DNA from 3 places in the Streptomyces sp. NBC_00859 genome. Region 2 is predicted to be linked to each of the others. Evidence: riboswitches for the same ligand, from Rfam matches in the RefSeq annotation. Region 2 holds a riboswitch; each other region holds the start of a gene.
What was found. Region 2 has a riboswitch for cobalamin ahead of OG584_RS10635 (ribonucleoside-diphosphate reductase subunit alpha). Riboswitches for the same ligand answer to the same signal wherever they lie in the genome.
Positions count from the first base shown of each region.

Region 1: another riboswitch for cobalamin. It lies ahead of cobN (cobaltochelatase subunit CobN); the one in region 2 lies ahead of OG584_RS10635 (ribonucleoside-diphosphate reductase subunit alpha).
Region 3: another riboswitch for cobalamin. It lies ahead of OG584_RS04255 (CbtB-domain containing protein); the one in region 2 lies ahead of OG584_RS10635 (ribonucleoside-diphosphate reductase subunit alpha).

Region 1 is NZ_CP108826.1:7,621,937-7,629,224, forward strand. Features, by position in the region: gene OG584_RS33585 (cobalt-precorrin-5B (C(1))-methyltransferase) at 1-62, opposite strand, end outside; gene OG584_RS33590 (cobalt-precorrin-6A reductase) at 74-823, shown strand; gene OG584_RS33595 (precorrin-2 C(20)-methyltransferase) at 864-2,363, opposite strand; gene OG584_RS33600 (precorrin-8X methylmutase) at 2,372-3,013, opposite strand; gene OG584_RS33605 (cobalamin biosynthesis protein CobG) at 3,018-4,337, opposite strand; cobalamin riboswitch at 4,443-4,597, shown strand; gene cobN (cobaltochelatase subunit CobN) at 4,632-7,288, shown strand, end outside.
Region 2 is NZ_CP108826.1:2,533,738-2,541,025, forward strand. Features, by position in the region: gene OG584_RS10605 (extracellular solute-binding protein) at 1-775, opposite strand, end outside; gene OG584_RS10610 (GntR family transcriptional regulator) at 1,081-1,845, shown strand; gene OG584_RS10615 (aldo/keto reductase) at 1,867-2,832, opposite strand; gene OG584_RS10620 (DUF3311 domain-containing protein) at 3,087-3,329, shown strand; gene mctP (monocarboxylate uptake permease MctP) at 3,326-4,957, shown strand; gene OG584_RS10630 (GNAT family N-acetyltransferase) at 5,087-5,587, shown strand; cobalamin riboswitch at 5,634-5,775, shown strand; gene OG584_RS10635 (ribonucleoside-diphosphate reductase subunit alpha) at 5,903-7,288, shown strand, end outside.
Region 3 is NZ_CP108826.1:1,013,516-1,020,803, reverse strand. Features, by position in the region: gene OG584_RS04260 (CbtA family protein) at 153-926, opposite strand; gene OG584_RS04255 (CbtB-domain containing protein) at 954-1,178, opposite strand; adenosylcobalamin (AdoCbl) riboswitch at 1,182-1,323, opposite strand; gene OG584_RS04250 (histidine phosphatase family protein) at 1,459-2,028, shown strand; gene OG584_RS04245 (histidine phosphatase family protein) at 2,264-2,887, shown strand; gene OG584_RS04240 (DUF2127 domain-containing protein) at 2,877-3,650, opposite strand; gene OG584_RS04235 (ATP-binding protein) at 3,989-6,622, shown strand; gene OG584_RS04230 (ATP-binding protein) at 6,882-7,288, shown strand, end outside.

The sequences.
Region 1 (7,288 bases), 5.1 Mb from region 2:
CAGCCGGGCCGCAGCCCGGTGTGCTTGAGTTGGGCGCTGCGGCCACCAGTTCCCTCAGTCATGAAAGGCTCCGATGCACGTACTGATACTCGGCGGCACGACCGAGGCCCGCCGTCTTGCCGCGGCGCTGCACCCCGTCGTCCGTGTCACCAGTTCACTGGCCGGGCGGGTCGCACAGCCCGTGCTGCCGCCCGGAGAGGTCCGTATCGGCGGGTTCGGCGGGGCCGGGGGACTGGCGCAGTGGATGCGCGAGCACGAGGTCGGCGCGCTCATCGACGCCACCCATCCTTTCGCCGGAACCATCAGTTTCAACGCGGCCTCAGCCGCTGCCACCGCCCATGTTCCCCTGCTCGCTCTGCGCAGGCCCGGGTGGGTGCCGGGCAGGGGTGACGACTGGCATCCGGCGGACTCCCTGGAGCAGGCCGCCGGAATGCTCCCCGCGCTCGGACGCCGGATCTTCCTCACCACCGGAAGGACCGGTCTCGCCGCCTTCGCCGCTCTGGACGAACTCTGGTTTCTCGTACGGTCGGTGGACGCGCCGCAGCCGCCGCATCCGCTCCGCATGAGGACGCTGCTCGACCGGGGACCCTTCGCGCTGGAGGACGAGAGAGCGTTGCTGCGCGACCACGGCATCGACGTGATGGTCACCAAGGACAGCGGCGGATCGGCCACCGCCGCCAAACTCACCGCGGCCCGGGAGGCCGGCCTCCCGGTCGTGGTCGTCCGCCGCCCGGCCGCCCCCGAAGGCGTGCCGGTCGCCCGCGACCCCGGCGAAGCTCTCCAGTGGGTACGGGAGTGCCAGGCCGGAAAGTGGCCGGCCTGACCTCCGGGCCCCGGCCTGCGGGCGGCCTTCCCCCGCGGACTCACCCCTGCGGATAGCTCCGGGGAGTCCAGACGATCTCCTCACCGTCGCCCCGCCGGACCGTCCGGGTCCGGGAGGAGCCGACGAGCAGGATCGTGCGCATGTCGACATCGGCCGGATCGAGCGCGGCCAGCCGTACGATCCGCACACTCTCCTGCGGCCCGCCGATGTCGCGCCCAAGCACCACGGGGGTGTCCGGGGACCGGTGCTCCAGGAGCAGGTCGCGGGCCTTGCCGACCTGCCAGGTGCGGCTGCGGGAGCCCGGGTTGTACAGCGCCAGCACCAGATCGGCGGCGGCGGCGGCGCGCAGCCTCTCCGCGATGACCTCCCACGGCTTGAGCCGGTCCGACAGCGAGATCGTGGCGTAGTCGTGACCGAGCGGCGCACCGGCGCGGGCGGCAGCCGCGTTGGCGGCGGTCACCCCCGGCAGCACCCGCACGGGAACATCGCGGTACACGTCCTGCGCCGCGACCTCCAGTACAGCGGTGGCCATGGCGAACACGCCGGGGTCACCGCCGGACACCACGGCGACCTTCCTGCCGCGCCGGGCCAGTTCGAGAGCGAACTCGGCGCGCTCCGACTCCACCTTGTTGTCGGAGCCGTGCCGTCGCTGCCCGGAACGCACCGGGACCCGGTCCAGATATGTGGTGTAGCCCACCAGGTCGTCCGCCGCGGCCAGCGCGCCGCGGGTCTCGGGTGTGAGCCAGAGCGGTCCGGCCGGTCCGGTGCCGACCACGACGACGTCACCGTGTTCCCGTACCGGTTCGGGCGCCCCCACACGGCTCGGCAGCACAGCCACCGAGAAGTACGGCACCGATCCGGCCTCCACGCCGGCCAGTTCACCGGTACGCTCCCCGGGCATCGTGGCGCGCTCCACATAACGTGCTTCCGCCATCCGTCCCGACCGCTCGACCGCCCGGTGAACAGCGGGGAAGGTGCGGCCGAGCTTCATGACCACCGCGGAGTCCGTCGAGGCCAGACGTGCCGTCAGCTCCTCCTCCGGCAGGGTGCCGGGCAGGATCGTCAGCACTTCCTCGCCCTCGACGAGGGGCACACCCAGCCGGGCGGCGGCCGCGCTCACCGACGTCACTCCGGGGATGACCTCGGTCGGATAGCGGTGCGCCAGCCGTTTGTGCATGTGCATGTACGAGCCGTAGAAGAGCGGATCACCCTCGGCGAGTACCGCGACGGTGCGGCCCGCGTCGAGATGCGCGGCGAGCCGGGCTGCCGCCTCGGCGTAGAACTCCTCCATCGCGGCCCGGTATCCGCCGGGATGGTCGGTGGTCTCCGTGGTGACCGGATAGACCAGCGCCTCCTCGATGTGGTCGGCGCGCAGATGCCCGGCAGCGATGGACCGGGCTATGGACCGGCCGTGCCGGGCGCTGTGAAAGGCGATGACCTGCGCCTGGGAGATGACCTCCACGGCGCGTACGGTCATCAGCGACGGGTCACCGGGGCCGAGCCCGACCCCGTACAGCCGACCGGTGCTCAGCTCGCTCATGCTCGAGTTCATTCCTCTTCGCTCGCAATGGCGTTGACCGCGGCCGCCGCGATGGCACTGCCGCCCCGCCGCCCGCGTACCACCAGGTAGTCAAGGCCCGCAACGTCGTCGGCCAGCGCGTCCTTGGACTCGGCCGCGCCGACGAACCCCACCGGGACCCCGATGACCGCCGCGGGACGCGGTGCGCCCTCGCGGATCATCTCAAGGAGCCGGAAGAGAGCGGTCGGCGCGTTACCGACCGCCACCACCGCGCCCTCCATACGGTCACGCCACAGTTCCAGTGCGGCGGCGGTACGCGTCGTGCCGAGCTGCGCGGCGAGGTCGGGCACCGACGGGTCGGACAGGGTGCACACCACGTCATTGCCGGCGGGCAGCCGTTTACGGGTCACGCCACTGGCGACCATGGCCACATCGCACAGTACGGGGGCCCCCGCGCGCAGCGCCTGCCTGGCGCGCGCGACCACCTGCGGGGTGTACGCGAGATCGCGGACCAGGTCGACCATCCCGCAGGCGTGGATCATCCGGACAGCGACCTGGCTGACATCGGCGGGAAGCCCCGAGAGGTCCGCCTCTGCGCGGATGGTCGCAAAGGACTGGCGGTAGATCGCCGGGCCGTCCTTCTCGTAGTCGAACACTGTCTTCTCGCTCATTTCGTCACTGCGGGAGGGGCGTGGTGCGGGCTTCCGCCACGGTGGCGGCGAACTCTGAGGGGTCGTTCATGGTGTCGCGCAGCCGCTCTCCGCGTACGGAGATGTCGTAACCGCCGGCCGTGGCGACCACGTCCACCCAGTCGCCGTGCGGGTGTCCGCAGCGCCGCGCGCACCCCGACCAGTACACGGGCAGACCACGGCCAGTACCGGGAGCGGGCGCGGCGTCGGCGCGCACGTCGGCCAGGGACTTGGCACAGCCGGGGCGTCCGATGCATGCCCCCACCCCGTGCCAGGGCGAGTCGGCCGCGGTGATCATCCCTGCGGCCGAGAGCTCGGCGAGGCGGGTGCGGGCGCTGTCCGGGCCCAGACCGGGGAGTACCACTCCCCGCCAGGGGGTCAGCCGCAGCTCACCGGCGCCGTCGTGCAGTGCCGTGCGGGTCAGCAGGCTCCACTGGCCGGCCGTGATGAGGCCCAGCGGCGCCTCGACGGAGAGTGCTGCCCGACCGTCCGGCGCCGGCACGACGCCGGGCTCAGGGCCGGTACCGGATGTCAGCGGTTCTGCCCGTTCCCGGGCAGCGGCCGTGATGCCGGCGGCTGACAGCCGCTCCGCGACCGCCCGTACGAACGCGGAAGGCCCGCCGGGAAGTTCAGCCACCCGCCAGGCGCCGGTACCGGCGTCACGGGCGGCGCCCAGGAAGGTCTCGGCCGCCAGCAGCGCGCAGCGGGCAGCGTGTTCGGGCGGCACCACGAGCACCTCCCGCGCCCCGCCGGCGCACAGCAGGGCGCCGGCGTCCGGAGAAGCGATCAACGTCACATCGGCGCCGAGCCCGGCCACATCGCCCCGGCCGTCGTCGAACGCGAACAGAAAGCGGCCGGACAGCTCGGCAGCCGCGTCGCACGCGCAGAGCAGCGAGTCCAACTCACGTGCCCAGGCGTGCACATCGGCCGCTGCCGGTGATTCGAGTCCGGACAGCGGGGAGGCCACGATGTTGCGGGCCCGCTCGTGGCGCACGGAGGGCAGCAGTCCGGCGTCCGCGAGTACGCCGGCGAGCTCCTGGCCGCAGTCCGGCGCCAGCCCGCGCAGCTGCACGTTGCCGCGTGACGTCAGGTGGAGTGCCCCGTCGCCGAGCCGTCGCGCCGCATCCATCAGCGTCCGGGCCTGGGACACCGTCAGTACGCCCGCGGGGATCCTGACCCGGGCGAGCGCGCCGTCGTCCGCCGTGTGCAGGCGCAGACTCCCCGGACACGCGTCACCGCGGTCACGCCGGGGGACCGGCTGCCGTGGCGGCGGGGGTGCGGAAGTGCGGGGCATGGCGGCGAGCATACCGATCGGTCCGCAGCGGGTCCGTCCTGCGCCGACGTGACGGTCCTTACGACCCGGTGTGCGCGGGGCCGGGTCCGCGGATCCGCCTCCGGCCGCCCGTCAGGTCGTTACTATGCTTGTCGGCGGGCTGATCGGCCCGCAATCGCCTACGACGGCGACAGGGGAGGAAGCCCGGTGAAATCCCGGCGCGGTCCCGCCACTGTGAGCCCGGCTCTCCGAGCCGGGTGAGCCAGGAACTCCCGCCGTCTTAACACCGCCCGGGGCGCGGACACCCCGAGGAAGGCCTGACGCCGCATGCTCCTGCTTCTGTCGACGTCCGACACCGACCTGCTCAGCGCCCGTGCAGCGGACGGACCGGTGGCTTACCGCTTCGCCAACCCGGCCCGTCTCCAGCTCACCGACCTGCCCGCTCTCCTCGAAGGCGCCGACCTCGTCGTCGTGCGCCTCCTCGGTGGGATCCGCGCCTGGCAGGAGGGCCTCGACCTGCTCCTCGCGGACGGCCGGCCAGTCGTCGTCCTCACCGGTGAGCAGGCCCCCGACGCCCAGTTGATGGAGGCGTCGACCGTCCCGGTCGGGATCGCCGCCGAGGCCCACGCCTATCTGGCGCACGGCGGGCCCGCCAACCTCGATCAGCTCGCGCGATTCCTCTCCGACACCGTGCTCCTCACCGGCCACGGCTTCGAGCCCCCGGCGCCGGCACCCAGCTGGGGCCCCCTGGAACGCACTGTCCGCACCACGGACGGCCCGACCGTCGCGGTGCTCTACTACCGGGCCCACCACATGAGCGGCAACACCGCCTTCGTGGACGCCCTCTGCGAGGCCGTCGAGGACATCGGGGGCCGGGCGCTCCCGCTCTACGTCGCCTCGCTGCGGGCCCCCGAGCCGGAGCTCATCGACACGCTGCGCGCCGCGGATGTCATCGTCACCACCGTGCTGGCGGCGGGAGGGACGAAACCCGCCGAGGCGTCCGCCGGGGGCGACGACGAGTCCTGGGACGCCGGCGCGCTCACCTCGCTGGACGTGCCCATCCTCCAGGCGCTCTGCCTGACAGGTTCGCGGGCCGCCTGGGAGGAGAATGACGAGGGCGTGTCACCGCTCGACGCTGCCAGCCAGATCGCCGTGCCCGAGTTCGACGGCAGGCTGATCACGGTGCCCTTCTCGTTCAAGGAGATCGACCAGGACGGGCTCCCCGCCTATGTCGTCGACCCCGAACGGGCCGCCCGCGTCGCCGGGATCGCCGTGCGCCACGCTCGTCTGCGGCACATAGCCCCGGCCGACAAGCGCCTGGCCCTGGTGCTGTCCGCGTACCCGACCAAGCACTCCAGGATCGGCAACGCCGTCGGTCTCGACACGCCCGCGAGTGCCGTCGCCCTGCTCCGCCGGCTCCGTGACCAGGGCTACGACTTCGGCCCTCAGGAGGTACCCGGCCTCGCGTCGGGAGACGGCGACGAGCTGATCCGCGCGCTGATCGAGGCCGGCGGCCACGACCAGGAGTGGCTCACCGAGGAGCAGCTTGCCCGCAACCCGGTCCGTATCCCCGCCGCCGACTACCGGCGCTGGTACGCCACCCTCCCCGCCCCGCTGCGCGCGGACGTGGAGGAGCACTGGGGCCCGGCGCCCGGCGAGATGTTCCTGGACCGCAGCCGCAACCCGGAGGGCGACATCGTGCTCGCCGCCCTGCGCCACGGCAACCTGCTGATTCTCATCCAGCCGCCGCGCGGGTTCGGCGAGAATCCGATCGCGATCTACCACGATCCCGATCTGCCCCCGTCGCACCACTACTTGGCCGCCTACCGGTGGATCGCCGCATCGGCTGACGACGGCGGCTTCGGGGCGGACGCCATGGTCCATCTCGGCAAGCACGGCAACCTGGAGTGGCTGCCCGGCAAGAACGCGGGACTGTCCGCCGCGTGCGGTCCTGACGCGGCACTCGGCGATCTTCCGCTGGTCTACCCGTTCCTGGTGAACGACCCGGGCGAGGGAACCCAGGCCAAGCGACGTGTCCACGCCACGCTGGTCGATCACCTGATCCCGCCCATGGCACGCGCCGAGTCGTACGGCGACATCGCGCGCCTGGAACAGCTGCTCGACGAATACGCTCAGATCGCCTCCATGGACCCGGCGAAACTCCCCGCCATCCGGGCACAGATCTGGACACTCATCCAGGCCGCCAAACTCGACCACGACCTGGGCCTGGAGAACCGTCCGGACGACGAGGGCTTCGACGACTTCATCTTCCACGTCGACGGGTGGCTGTGCGAGATCAAGGACGCCCAGATCCGCGACGGCCTGCACGTTCTGGGTAATCCGCCCGCCGGAGCCGACCGGGTCAACCTGGTGCTCGCGATCCTGCGCGCCCGCCAGATCTGGGGCGGCACCGCCTCACTGCCGGGGCTGCGCGAGGCCCTCGGCCTCGATGAGGCCAACGCCACACGTATCAGCGCCGACGCGACCGAGGAACAGGCACGCGTCCTCGTCGAGGCCATGGAAGCGGCGGACTGGGACCCGGAAGCCGCTGTCAAGGTGGCGGACGGCCACCCGCGGGCAGTCGTCGACATCCTCCGCTTCGCGGCCCGCGAGGTCGTCCCGCGGCTGGCGGCCACCACGGACGAGATCGACCACGCGCTCCACGCGCTGAACGGCGGATTCGTCCCGGCAGGCCCCTCCGGTTCCCCGCTGCGCGGGCTGGTCAATGTGCTGCCGACCGGCCGCAACTTCTACTCCGTCGATCCCAAGGCCATTCCTTCCCGGCTCGCCTGGGAGACCGGCCAGTTGCTCGCCGACTCACTACTGGAGCGCTACCGCACGGACAACGGGGAGTGGCCGGCATCCGTGGGACTCTCCCTGTGGGGCACCAGCGCGATGCGGACCTCGGGCGACGATGTCGCCGAAGCCCTCGCCCTCCTCGGTATCCGCCCCGTGTGGGACGACGCCTCACGCCGGGTCACCGG
Region 2 (7,288 bases):
CCTGCTGCGGGTTGGCCTCGTCCTTGTCCTTGGACGCCTTGGAGTACGACTGGTACTTCTTGTAGAGCTCCATCGCGGCGGTGACCTTGGGGTCGGCGAGGTTGGAGACGTACTTGCCCCCGCTCTTCTTGACGAGGTCCGCGCCCTGGCCGATGGTGAGGCCGTCGAAGAAGTACCAGTTCTGGCCAGGCAGGTAGATCGGCTCGGCCTGGCCCTTCTTCTTGATCGCGTCGAGGTCCTTGAAGAACTCGGCGCGGGTCTTCGGGGTGCCGGTGATACCGGCGTCCGCCCAGACCTTCTTGTTGTAGATGACCACGCGGTTCGCGAAGTACCAGGGGGCCGCGTACTGCTTGCCCTGGTAGACCGAGGACTTGCTGAGCGACGGCGTCCAGTCGGCGCCGATCTGGCTCTTCAGGTCGCTGAGGTCGGCGAGGCCGCCGGTCGCCGCGTAGGCCGGGGTCTGCGTGTTGCCGACCTCGATGACGTCGGGCGGGGTCGACTCCGAGAGAGCGGTGGTGATCTTCTGCTGGATCCCGTCCCACTTCTGGGTCTCGAACTTGACGGTGGCGCCGGTCTTCTTCTTGAAGGCGGCCTGGAGGTTCTTGGTCCAGCCGGGGGGCGTGGAGCCGTCCATCGCCCAGACGGTCAGGGTCTGCCCCTTGTAGCCGTCGGCCCCCGCCTTCTTGCTGCTGTCCTTACTGTCGTCCGAGCCGCAGGCCGCAACACTGGCCAGCATTGCCGCCACACCGATCGCCGCGATGAGTCCGCGCTTCACGACACCCTCCTCAGGGATGAAAAAAGCTTCCCCCCACCACCCGAGAACGCCGTTTCTGCCGCAACAAGTGCGACCGGTACTGCCCGTGGGGCTGGGACCTGGTCTTTAATGGTTTAGACCAGTACTCGGGAGCTTGGCCTAGACCTATTGGGGTGTCAAGGGTGTATAAGAAAGGCTGTCGTGTCCGTTATCGGACCGACACCTGAGGGAGGGCGGCGACCCATGACCGGACCGTGCCACCATGTGAGCCGCGACAGACGGAGGAGCCGGTGACGGCAGCAGCGCAGCACTCGGGAAGGCAGGCGATGGGCACCAACGGGGGGACCGTGGAGGCGGGTGGCACAACACCCGGACGCACCGCGCGGGTGCCCAAGTACTACCGCCTCAAGCGGCACTTGCTCGACATGACGGAGACGCTCCCCCCGGGCACACCCGTGCCGCCCGAGCGGACCCTCGCCGCCGAGTTCGACACTTCGCGCACCACTGTGCGCCAGGCGCTCCAGGAACTGGTCGTGGAGGGCCGTCTGGAGCGCATCCAGGGCAAGGGCACGTTCGTGGCCAAACCCAAGGTCTCGCAGGCCCTCCAGCTCACCTCATACACCGAGGACATGCGGGCGCAGGGGCTTGAGCCCACGTCCCAGCTGCTGGACATCGGTTATGTCACCGCGGACGACACCCTCGCGGGACTGCTCGACATCACGGCCGGCGGACGGGTACTGCGGATCGAGCGGCTGCGACTGGCGAGCGGTGAGCCGATGGCCATCGAGACCACGCATCTGTCCGCCAAGCGCTTCCCCGCGCTGCGCCGTTCGCTCGTGAAGTACACCTCGCTCTACGCCGCGCTGTCCGAGGTGTACGACGTCCGCCTGGCCGAGGCGGAGGAGACGATCGAGACCTCACTGGCCACGCCGCGGGAAGCCGGGCTGCTCGGGACGGACGTCGGGCTCCCGATGCTGATGCTCTCGCGCCACTCGATCGACGAGCGGGGCGAGCCGGTGGAGTGGGTGCGCTCGGTCTACCGCGGCGACCGCTACAAGTTCGTCGCGAGGCTGCGGCGGCCGACCGGCTGACACCGGCCGGCCCCGCTCCGGTCAGGCCGCGTCGAGCAGAGTGCGGTGCTCGGCGTCGAGTTTGAGGTCGACGGCGGCCAGACACTCCTCCAGCTGGGCGACGGAGCTGACCCCGATGACGGGCAGCACGGAGGGCGAACCGCCGAGGAGCCACGCCAGGACGACTTGGTTCGGCGTTGCTCCCGTCTCCGCCGCCACCGCGCGCACCGCGGCGAGGCGGGCGGCCGTCCCCGGGTGGTCGTACTCGGCGGGCACCGGCCGGTCGTCCCGGCCGTACGCACCGCTCAGCAGCGTGGAGTAACCCAGCAGCGTCAGCTCGTCGGGCTCGGAGCTTACATAGTCGAGAAGTTCATCGGAGGCGTGCGGATTGACCCCGAAATCGACGCCGGGCCGGGGCTGGAGGTAGGTGTAGCGCTGCTGGATACAGCTGTATCCGGCCACGGACAGCTCCCGGGCCGCGACGCGGGCCTGCTCGATGCGCCACGCGGTGTGGTTGCTGGCTCCGAGCACCCGTACCTTGCCGTCCGCGACCAGCGAGCCGAGCCCGGCCACCTGCTCGTGGACCGGAGTCCTGCGGTCTTCGATGTGCGAGTAGAAGACGTCGATCCGGTCGGTGCCGAGACGGCGCAGTGCGGCTTCGGTCTGACGTCGCATCACCTCGGGCGCCAGCCCCTCGGCCTTTTCGGGCCAGGGCGCGTCCAGCGGGTCGGGCAGCGCCCCGGCCTTGGTGGCGAGCACGACCCGGTCCCGCACACCCCGGCCGGCCATCCAGCGGCCGATGAGGTTCTCGCTTTCCTCGCCGGTACAGCCGTCGACCCAGAACGCATAGGTGTTGGCGGTGTCGATGAACGTGCCGCCGGCGTCGAGGAAACGGTCGAGTATCGCGAACGCCGTGGCCTCGTCGGTCATCGAGCCGAAACGCAGCGCACCCAGGCAGAGTGCGCTCACATCGAGGCCTCCGGTCCCGCCCGTCCTCACGTACTTCATATGTGCTCCCAGCCAACTGAAGGTGCCGGGCCACCCGGCATCCGGTCCCGACTGTAGGAGCCGGGCGGCCGCCACGTGGCCATATCCGAAAAAAGGTCTAGGCCAATAGCGGCGCAGGGGTGGTTGCCGTCGAAATCAACCGATTGAGCGGCGTTGCCGTTCCGGTATGCGGATAGGGCTTCCGCCGGACGAGCTTCCTCGCCTAGATTTCCTGCGCGTTGTACCAGGTGCTCAGTGAGGGGACGGACCGCACCATGCCCGAGAAAAAACCGGTGGTCACGCCGGTGCGCGTGATCATCGCGGTTTGTCTGATCGCACCCTTCGCAGCCATGCTCTGGGTGAGTTCGTACGCGAAGGTGGACCCGGCCTTCATCGGTATCCCGTTCTTCTACTGGTACCAGATGCTCTGGGTGCTCATCTCGACCGTACTCACGATGACCGCGTACAAGCTGTGGCAGCGCGACCAGCGCGCGCGCAAGGGAGGTGCGTCCGCATGAAGGACGGTGTGAACGGCGTCGCGCTCGGCGTCTTCATCTTCTTCTTCGTGGCCGTCACGGTCGTCGGCTTCATGGCCGCCCGCTGGCGCCGCGCGGACAACGCGGCCACCCTCGACGAATGGGGGCTCGGCGGACGGTCGTTCGGCACGTGGGTCACCTGGTTCCTGCTCGGCGGCGACCTCTATACGGCGTACACCTTCGTCGCCGTCCCCGCGGCCGTCTACGCGGCGGGCGCGGCGGGATTCTTCGCCGTGCCGTACACGATCCTCGTCTACCCGCTGATCTTCACCTTCCTGCCGCGGCTCTGGTCGGTGTCCCACAAGCACGGCTACGTGACGACATCGGACTTCGTCCGCGGGCGCTTCGGGTCGAAGGGGCTCTCGCTGGCCGTGGCGGTCACCGGAATCCTCGCCACGATGCCGTACATCGCGCTCCAACTGGTCGGTATCCAGGCGGTTCTCGATGTCATGGGCGTGGGCGGCGAAGGCAGCAACTGGTTCGTCAAGGACCTCCCGCTGCTGATCGCCTTCGCGGTGCTCGCCGCATACACCTACTCGTCGGGGCTGCGGGCCCCCGCACTGATCGCCTTCGTCAAGGACGGCCTGATCTACATCGTCATCCTGGTGGCGATCATCTACATCCCGATCAAGCTCGGCGGCTTCGACGACATCTTCGCCAAGGCAGGCCACGCGTTCTCGCAGACCAACCCTGCGACGGGCAAGCCACGCGGGGCGCTCGCGCCGGCCGCCGCGGGACAGTGGGGTTACGCGACGCTGGCGCTCGGATCGGCGCTCGCGCTGTTCATGTACCCGCACTCGATCACGGCGACGCTCTCCTCGCGCAGCCGCAACGTGATCCGCCGCAACACCGCGATCCTGCCGCTGTACTCGCTGATGCTCGGACTGCTCGCGCTGCTCGGCTTCATGGCGATCGCCGCGGGCATCAAGGTGAAGAACGGCCAGCTGGCGATCCCCCAGCTCTTCGAGAACATGTTCCCCGACTGGTTCGCGGGCGTGGCCTTCGCCGCCATCGGCATCGGCGCCCTGGTACCGGCCGCGATCATGTCCATCGCGGCGGCGAACCTCTTCACCCGCAACATCTACAAGGACTTCATCAAGCCGGGTGCGACACCCGCCCAGGAGGCCAAGGTCTCCAAGCTGGTGTCACTCGTGGTCAAGGTCGGCGCGCTCCTGTTCGTGCTCGCCATGGACCCGACGGTGGCGATCAACTTCCAGCTCCTGGGCGGCATCTGGATCCTGCAGACGATGCCGGCGCTGGTCGGCGGGCTCTTCACCCGGTGGTTCCACCGCTGGGCGCTGCTCGCCGGCTGGGCGGTCGGCATGGTCTACGGCACGCTCGCCGCCTACGGCGTGGCCAGCCCGACCCAGGCGCACTTCGGCGGCTCGTCCAAGGAGATCCCGGGCATCGGGCAGATCGGCTACATCGGTCTGACGGCGTTCGTGCTGAACGTCGTGGTGACGCTGGTACTCACCGTCGTGCTCAACGCGGTCAAGGCACCGGCCGGGATCGACGAGACCTCGCCGGAGGACTACACGGCGGACGCCGGTGACAAGGACGTCCAGGTGGAGCTCCCGCCGGCCACCGCCGCCAGCCCCGCCGGACGCTGACGGGCCGGACACCGGCAGCAGGTCCGGGCCGCCGCATCTCCCCCGGGAGATGCGGCGGCCCGCTGCGTTTCCCCGGCCCGCAGGCTGACGCCCCTGCCGCGGGCCGGCGCCGTACGGCACACTGCCCGCATGGACATCGCCATCAGGCCCGCCGAACCGCGGGACTACGAGGAACTCGGCGCGATCACCGCCCGCGCCTACCTCCAGGACGGGCTGCTGGACTTCGGCGCCGACGACCCGTATCTCGACCTGCTGCGCGCGGTGGAGCAGAGGGCGGCCGGGGCCGAAGTACTGGTAGCGGCCGATGATTCGGGGCGGCTGCTCGGCGGGGTGACCTTCGCCCGGCCCGGCAGCGAATGGGCCGACATCGCCGGACCGGGCGACGCGGAGTTCCGGATGCTCGCGGTGGACCACACGGCTCGGGGGCAGGGCGCGGGTGAGGCTCTGGTCCGTGCCTGCGTCGCGCGGGCACGGACCTGCGAGGGGGTCTCGCGGCTCGTCCTGTCCACTCAGCCGGCGATGGCCGGGGCCCACCGGATCTACTCCCGGCTGGGCTTCATACGGACGCCTGAGAGGGACTGGGACCCCATTCCGGGGCTGACCCTGCTGACGTACGCACTGCTCCTCTGAACCCGAGCTGACCGCCCACGACACAACATATGGGGGGTGCTTTCCGAACGGCACCCCACATGTATGCTCGTGCTCGCTGTCGTCGCAGGGGAATCCGGTGCGAATCCGGAACTGTCCCGCAACGGTGTGATCAGTGCGCTTTCGCGCACCGCGGAGTCCGAGGACCTGCCGACAGCACATCCGGTTCGACCGAACCGGATGGGAAACGTCCGGGCCTCGCGGTAGGGCCTGCGGATGCTGTGCGGTGTGCTGCTCTGCTGTGCCCGTACGCGCCCGTGCCCCCGCCGGCCCCAGCCGAGCGAGGGAGAGCGCACCGTGACCATCGCGCCCACCGCACCTGTCACCGAGCAGGTGGCGGACGCCCCGGGAACCGTACTGCTGCGGACCCTGACCGACCTCACCGCCGATCTCACCGACACCGACCCCGGCAAGGTCGCCGCTGCCGCCCTGCGCGGGCGCAACGCCGCGTCGGACGAGGCCGAGTTGCGGGAGCTGGCCACCGAGGCGGCCGCGGGTCTCATCTCCGAGGACCCGGCGTACTCGCGGCTCGCCGCCCGGCTGCTCACCCGCACCATCGCGGACGAGGCGGCCGGACAGGGCGCGGTGTCGTTCTCGGAATCCGTCGCCGCGGGCTTCCGCGAGGGCCTGATCGCCGACCGCACGGACAGCTTCGTACGGCTTCACGCCGCGCGGCTGGACGCGCTCATCGACACTTCGGCCGACGACCGCTTCGGGTACTTCGGGCTCCGCACCCTCTACAGCCGTTACCTGCTGCGCCACCCGATCACCCGCCAGGTGATCGAGACCCCCCAGCACTTCATGCTCCGGGTCGCCTGCGGTCTGGCCGCCGACGAATCGGCGGGCGCCCTGGACGAGGTGGCCGCGCTGTACGCGCTGATGAGCCGCCTCGACTACCTGCCCTCCTCCCCCACGCTCTTCAACTCGGGCACCCGGCACCCGCAGATGTCCTCCTGCTATCTGCTGGACTCGCCGCTGGACCAGCTGGACTCGATCTACGGGCGCTACCACGAGGTGGCCCGCCTCTCGAAGCACGCGGGCGGCATCGGCCTCTCGTACTCCCGTATCCGCTCCCGCGGTTCGCTGATCCGGGGCACGAACGGGCACTCCAACGGCATCGTCCCCTTCCTCAAGACCCTCGACGCCTCGGTCGCCGCGGTGAACCAGGGCGGCCGGCGCAAGGGCGCAGCAGCCGTCTACCTGGAGACCTGGCACTCGGACATCGAGGAGTTCCTGGAGCTGCGCGACAACACCGGTGAGGACGCCCGGCGTACGCACAACCTCAACCTGGCGCACTGGGTACCCGACGAGTTCATGCGCCGGGTCGACACCGACGGCACCTGGTCGCTGTTCTCGCCCGCTGATGTGCCGGAGCTGACCGATCTGTGGGGCGACGCCTTCGACGCCGCGTACCGCAAGGCCGAAGCCGAAGGTCTGGCCAGGAAGACGATTCCCGCCCGCGAGCTGTACGGGCGGATGATGCGCACCCTCGCCCAGACCGGCCAGGGGTGGATGACCTTCAAGGACGCGTCGAACCGGACTGCCAACCAGACCGCCGAGCCCGGCTCCGTCGTCCACTCGTCGAACCTCTGCACCGAGATCCTCGAAGTGACGGACGACGGCGAGACGGCGGTCTGCAACCTGGGCTCGGTCAACGTCGGCGCGTTCGTCTCGGGCGACTCG
Region 3 (7,288 bases), 1.5 Mb from region 2:
AGCCGTGGTCCGCGGCGGCGGGCGGATTCCGCCCGGAAGAGGTCCGGACGGACCAGATCCCGCCCGGATGTGATCCGGGCGGGATTCTGGGTCTGCGGTGCCGGAGAGGAGAAACGGCCCGCTCCGGTGATCAGCTGCCGTGAACCGTCACTTCACGCCCGGCCGGCCGGTGCGGTGGTGCGTGCCGCCGTGCCGGTCGTCTCACGTGCCGGAGCCGTCCGCGGCAGCAGGTGGCGCTCGGCGAGGTGACCGAAGAACAGCCCGAACGCGGTCCACAGCGTGAGCTGGATGGCGAGCGCCGAGAGCCGGAACTGCCAGAGCAGTGTGGCAGGGAAGTCCTTCGGGACCTCGTTGACGGCAGGCAGGAACGCGTAGGCGAGACCGACCACCACGAGGAACGCGGCTCCCGCCGAGATGGTCGCGTTCCAGTTGCCCAGCCGGGGCGCGAGCCGTTTGCCGAGGATCACCGCGGCGACGGCGAGCAGCACGCTGAGGACCATCATGAGGAAGTACAGGGTGGTGCGCTTGCCGATCGTGTCCGGATCGCCCACGGACGGCGGGTTGGCCGGGTACTTGAGGAACGGCACGACGTACACCGCGATCAGCGCGCTGACCGAGACCAGCGCGGCGGTCGCTCGCGGGCCGAACCGGCCGATACGCCCGAGCGCGAAGCAGAACGCGAGAGCGGCGATGCCGCCGACCGCGATCCCGAAGACGAGCACACCGGTGGCCAGACCGGCTGTCGACTGGAGCGAGCGGCTGACCACCTCCATCTCGTGCTCGTGGCTGTGCGCGTCCTCGAAGGCGATGGCCGAGTCCACCCGCGGTTCACCGAGCAGGTAGGCGACGACCAGGGCCAGCAGGCCGGCCACGAGACCGGCCAGCATGCCGCGGACGAGCAGGGCGCGTACGGATATGGAGTTCATGAGAGAGGTCCCCCTGGACGTCAGTGATCAGTGGCAGGGGAAGCCGAGGAGATGACGCCCGTCATGGACCCACTCGTGCACATCCGTGCCCGAGACGAGCGAAGTGGCACCCTGCTCGGCACCGACGAAGTACAGCAGGATGAGCATGAGGATCCCGAAGAAGACCGCCCAGGGGGCGATGGCCTTGAGGGAGATGGGGGCGATCGCCGGAGTGGCGGGAGTGCTGGGGGTGGGGGCAAGGGAGCTTGCCATGGCAGAACCTCCTGGGGAACACGCGTCCCGATCGTGGTACCTGAGACGAAGGTCCTGGGTCTGACTTCCCGCGGAGCGGGTTCACAGTGGCGCGACCGTGCCGGATTCCCACCGGACTTCCATCACACCTTCGTCATGTTCACGTGACCGTACCGCCTGGCGGGCGGGCTCCGCTACGGTGCCGGTCGGCCGGACGGTCCGTCACACCCCTTGCCCGCTGCCCGCGACCCCCGTGATGTGCTTGCCCCGCCGAGGCACAGGACAGCAGGAGGGACCGGCGATGACGGTACGAGTGATGTTGATCTCACCCGCCCGCAGCACCGCGCTGCGCGAGGTCCGCTTCGACGACGAGGGGCCGCTGGACGAGTCGGGCGCCCGCCGTGCGGCGCTCGCCGCGGACGCCGTGCCGGGTGCCGACCGCCAACTGGCCGCCCCCGACGCCCGGTGCCGTGAGACAGCTGCCGCGCTCGGTCTGCGGGCCCGGCCCGAACCTGCCCTGAGAGGCTGGGACTTGGGCCGCTGGCGAGGGAGGACTCTGGCGGAGCTGGCCGAGCGGGAACCGGAAGCGGTGGCCGAATGGCTGGCGGACCCCGCGGCCTCACCGCACGGCGGTGAGTCTCTGCGCGGGCTGCGCGAGCGGGCCGGCGGCTGGCTGGAGAGGCTGGCGGGCAGCGGCGGCCGGGTGGCCGCGGTCGCCGGCCCCGCCGTCGTGCGGGCGGCCGTACTGCACGCGCTGGCCCTGCCCGACGAGGCGTTCTGGCGGCTGGACGCGGCGCCGCTGACCCTGACCGAGCTGAGCGGCAGGGCCGGACGGTGGAACCTGCGCATCGGACGGCCGCTGGAGCCCTGACCCGGGATGCGGGCCCGCGGCAGGTGCGCTGCGCTTGAGGTGCGGTGCGCCCGGAGGCAGTGCGCCGGGAATCACACCCCGTGGGTTGCCTCCGCGGGAATCTTCGCTGGTCGTGACGGGCTGAAGCCTTTGTACAACATCAACACCGGCGTCGGGTCGCCGGCGGACAAGAGCGATATCAACAGCGAGACCGAAGAAGCCGTCGAGGCGGTGGACGCGAGAAGGCAGGGCGGTCATGGGAGAGCTGATTCTCGTACGGCACGGTGAGACCAGCTGGAGCCGCAGCGGGAAACACACCAGCTGGACGGATCTGCCGCTGACGGCGTTCGGTGAGGAGCAGGCTCGGGCCGTCGCCCCGCTGCTGGCCGAGCGGCGCATCGCGGTCACGCTGACCAGCACTCTGTCACGTGCTGTGCGGACCGCCGAGCTCGCCGGGCTGAGTCCCTCCCACACGGACGCCGACCTGCACGAATGGGACTACGGGGCGTATGAGGGCATCACCAGTGTGGAGATCCACCGGGACCGGCCCGACTGGGACCTGTGGACCGACGGAGTGGCCGAGGGCCCGCCCGAGCACCCCGGTGAGACCCCGCAGCAGGTCGGTGAGCGGGCCGACCGCCTGCTCAGCCGGGTCGACGTGGCGCTGCGCGACGCCGACCTCGACGGCGAGGGCGGGGACGTCGTCCTGGTCGGGCACGCGCACTTCCTGCGGGTGCTGACCGCGCGCCGCCTCGGGCTGCCGGCCTCCGGCGGAGCGCTCTTCCGTCTGGACACCGCGTCGGTGAGCCGGATCGGCACCGAACACGGCCGGCCAGCCCTCGCCGTGTGGAACCAGGTCCCCGGACCGGTCAACCGGTAGCGGCGGTCACCCCGGCCGTCGTCTCCACTTCCAGCAGCGAGGCACTCTGCCGTTCGGCCTCGAAGGCTGCGTGACCGCCCCGCAGGCCGAACAGGCGTTTGCCGAGCAGGATGTAGAGCACCGCGAGAATGTTGATCGCCAGGGTGGCGATCTTCAGCCAGCTGACCTTCTCGGTGAGCTCGTAGACCTCGAGGGGCAGGAACACGGCTGTGGCGACGACGGTCAGGTACTCGGCCCAGCGCTTCGCGCGCCACAGTCCGACGCCCTCGATGATCTCGATCAGCGCGTAGACGACCAGCAGCGCGGCCACCAGCACCAGCGTCGAGTGTTTGTAGCCGAAGGTCTTCTGGATGGTGCCGACCACCGGCGAGTGGTCGAGGTCGTAGTGGAAGTGGCGGAACACCGGACGCAGGACGTCCAGATTCTCGTCGAAGAGCCGGCGCACCGCGTCCTGGCTGTTGCTGAACTTCCATACGGCCACCGCCACCAGCACGATGAACACGCCGCGCACCGCACGCTCCACGGCGAGGAAGCGCAGGATGAACAGGTCGCGCAGTACCTTGCCGCGCGGCACCAGCGGCGCATCCCGCGCGGGACCCGCCGCGTGCGGGTCCCCGAGGGCGAAGTCGCCGCAGCGAAGGCAGCGCCAGGCCTCCCCGAACCCGGTCTCGGCGCGCAGGCGCGCCGCCAGCTCCGGTTCCTGAGGGGCGTAGGTCACATGCCCGCGCCGTGCGCAGGTACGCCGGTCCCAGTCGATCTTCATGCAGTCTTCCCCGTGATCATTGATTCCGTGTTCGTCGACACCGCCGCGGTGGCCGGCGGACCGGCCCCGGCGGACAGTAACAACGCATCGTAGGCGCCGGGGTGACAGGGCACCGACAGGGGAGAACTCCCAGCACCCGGCGAGAGTGCTCCGCGCGGGCTCCGGGGGGCCGCTCCGCCCGGCTGATCCGGCAAGGCAGGGGGCGTTCGGAAGATTACTGCCATCTCTGCCAGGGCATGGGGACTTCTGCTCACTCGTGAAGAGGTCCTTCCGGACCGCCCCGCAGCGCCGGCCTGCCGGGATATTCTCGAAATCCGTTTGCAGGCAGGGGAGGAACGATGGGGTCCCGGAAGGAAAGCCCGGTGGCCGTGCCGCTGCTGGAGCGGGAGAACGAGCTCGCGGCCGGTGCGCACGCCGTCGAGGCGCTGTGCGCGGGGGAGTCCGCCGGTGGCCTCCTCATCTACAGCGGCGAGGCCGGCCTGGGCAAGACGGCGCTGCTCGAAACCGTCAGCACGCAGGCGGCCGGGCGCTGCACGGTGTGGTCGGCCCGCGGTGGCGAGACACTCACATCCGTCCCCTTCCATGTCGTACGCCAACTCCTGCAGCCCGCACTGACGATGCCCGGGATCGGTGACGCCCGCGACCTGCTCGGTGACCGGTACGACATCGTCGGGCCCGCGCTGGGAGTCGCCCCGCCCAGCGCCCAGCAGGCCGACCCGCAGGGTGTCCGGGACGGCCTGGACGCGGTGGCCGTGCGGCTGGCCGAACTGTTCCGCCCGCTGGTGTTCATCGTGGACGACGCGCACTGGTGCGACCTGGAGACGCTCGCCTGGCTGGCCTCGTTCTCCCGGCGCGACGGCGGGCCCCCGGTGCTTCTGGTGATCGCCTACCGCACGGGTGAGGCGGTCGGGGACGCCGCCGAGTATCTGCGCACCCTGGAGGCCGCGGCCGAGAAGCACGTACTGCTGCGTGCGCTCACCCCCGATGCCATCGCCCAGCTGTCCCGCAGCGCGCTCGGGGAGCACGCCGACGACCCGTTCTGCCGCGAGGTCTGGGCGGTGACCGGCGGCAACGCCTACGAGACCGTGGAGCTGCTGGCCAGAGTGCGCGACGACGCGCTCGACCCGGTGGAGGACTCGGCGGGCGCCCTGCGGGCGCTGGGCGCGTCGGCCCGCGGTTCGGGGCTGATCGCCCGCCTTGAGGAACTGGGCACCGCCGCTACCCGCTTCGCCTGGGCGGCGGGGATCCTCGGTACGGGTATCTCACTCAACCTGGCCGCGCGGCTGGCGGGCATGAGCGAGGCCGAGGCCATGGACTGCGCCGAGCGGCTGAGGGCGGCCCGCATCCTGACCGGCACTGACCCGATGGAGTTCGTCCATCCGCTGATCGCGGGCGCCGTCTACCGTGCTGTCCCTTCGGCCACCCGTACCGCGATGCACGGCCAGGCGGCCTGGGCGGTCACGATGGCGGGCCGGGGCGCGGCGGCCGCCGCGCCGCATCTGCTGCAGGTCCACCCCGACGACGACCCCGAGCTGGTCGCCCAGCTGCGGGAGGCCGCGGCCGAACACCTCGCGGTGGGCGCGCCGGACGCGGCCCGGCGCTGCCTCGAGCGGGCGCTGGCCGAACCGCCGCTGCCGACCGTGCGCGCCAGCGTCCTGTACGAACTGGGCTGCGCCACGCTGCTGACATCGCCGGCCACCACGGTCGGCCATCTGCGGGCCGCACTCGCCCTGCCGGGCCTCGACGGCGCCCTGCGGGTGGACGCCGTCTTCCGGCTCGCCCAGGCGCTCACCCACAACAACCAGACCCGCGAGGCGGCCGAGGCGGTGGCAGCCGAGGCGGAGGTGACCGAGGCCGGCCCCGCCAGGCGACGGCTCCAGACCGCGCACTTCCTCTGGGAGGGAGTCCAGGTGGTCGAGGACGACGGGCCCGAACGCTCCCGCCGGCTCGCCGCGATGACCGACAGCCTGGGCGGCCAGGACAACTCCGAGCGGATCCTGCTCATACTGCGCGCGTTCGACGGTACGGCCCGCGGTGAGAGCGCGGAGGAGATCGTCGAGATCTGTGACCGGGCCCTGGTCAACGGCCGGCTGCCACCGGGCATCGGCTGGACCAGTACCTCCTGGGGGTTCGAGCCTGCCGCGCTGCTCGGCCTCTCGTACGCCTTCGCCGACCGGCTCGACCGGGCCGAGAGCCTCTTCATCGAGGCGCTCCGCTCCTTCGAGGTGTCCGGCTGGAGCGGCGGCCACCTCTCCTTCGCCAACGCCCTCGTCGGCTATCTGCAGCGCAGGCGCGGACGCCTGGCCGAGGCGGAGACCTATCTCCGCGAGAGTCTGCGCCTCGCTGAGCGGGTCGGCAACGGCCTCCCGATGAACTGGGACGCCGCCTGCATGCTCATCGACACGCTGCTGGCGCGCGGCCATGTGCCGGAGGCGGCCGAGGCCGCGGAACGCTACGGTTTCGCGCCGCCCTACCCCTCCGCCATCGTCATTCCCGACGCGCCGTCCGTGCGCGGCCGGCTGCTGCTGGCCTGCGGCCGCACGAAGGAGGCCGTCGCCGAACTGGAGGCCGCGGGAGAGGCGTTGCGCGTCCGCGGCCGGCACAACAGCGTCATGGCGCCCTGGGCGGGTGATCTGGTGCGCGCACTCGCCACCGAGGACCCGGCCCGCGCGGCCCAGCTGGTGACCTATGTCCGCGACCGCGCCGAGCGGTACGGGACGGATACGGCTATCGGCGAATCGCTGCGTATCGCGGCGGTCGTCGAGACGGGCGGCCGGGCGGTGGAGCTGCTCGGTGGGGCCGTCGCCTATCTCGAAGCGTCGCCATGCGCGTACGAACACGCCCAGGCCCGGGTCGAGTTCGGTATCGCCGCCCGTTCCGAGCCCGACCTCGTACGGGGGCTCGCTCTCGCCGAGTCCTGCGGCGCCGACGGGCTGGCCGACCGGGCCAGGAACGCCCTGCACCTGCGCTGAGGCCAACCTGCCCTCTTTGGGGGGTAGTTGGGACATACGTTCGGTCACTCCACGTGTGTGAACGGGAGCTGACTGTGTAAAACCGGCGAGTCTATTCCTCTGGAGTGGCCACCGCACGGGGTTGGCGGAATATGCCGCCGCGGTGATGTGATCCGGCTACGCTCGCTCATTGTGAGTTGAGATGACATGTATTCATGCCCTTGTTCCCACATGTCTTGATAGTTCGATTCTCCCCACCGTCAACTGCCAGAGGGATCACATGGTTCGCGTTGAGGCGCCTCCAACCGAGCGGACAGCGCCACTGGTTCGTGCGCTGCTGCTCTCCGTCATCACGACGTCGGCAGCCACGGCCGTCGGCGCGGTCGCGGTGGACCGGGCCGCCCGGATACCCGTTGTCTGGGCCGGCTCTCTGGCCACCGTCGTCATCGCCGTACTCGTCACCGCACTCGTCCGCCGCGCGTCAGGGACCCGCACGCTCCACCGGGCCTACGGGGAGCGGCTGGCATTCCTGGAACAGCGCCTGGCCGCACACGACGCGGAGACCGTGCGGCTCGCCAAGGAGCTGATGCCAGCGGCCATCCACCGGCTCAAGCACGGTGAGTCGCCGCTGGAGGTCATGCGGATCCTCGTGGACGACAACGAGATGTACCGCGACCTGCCTTCCGC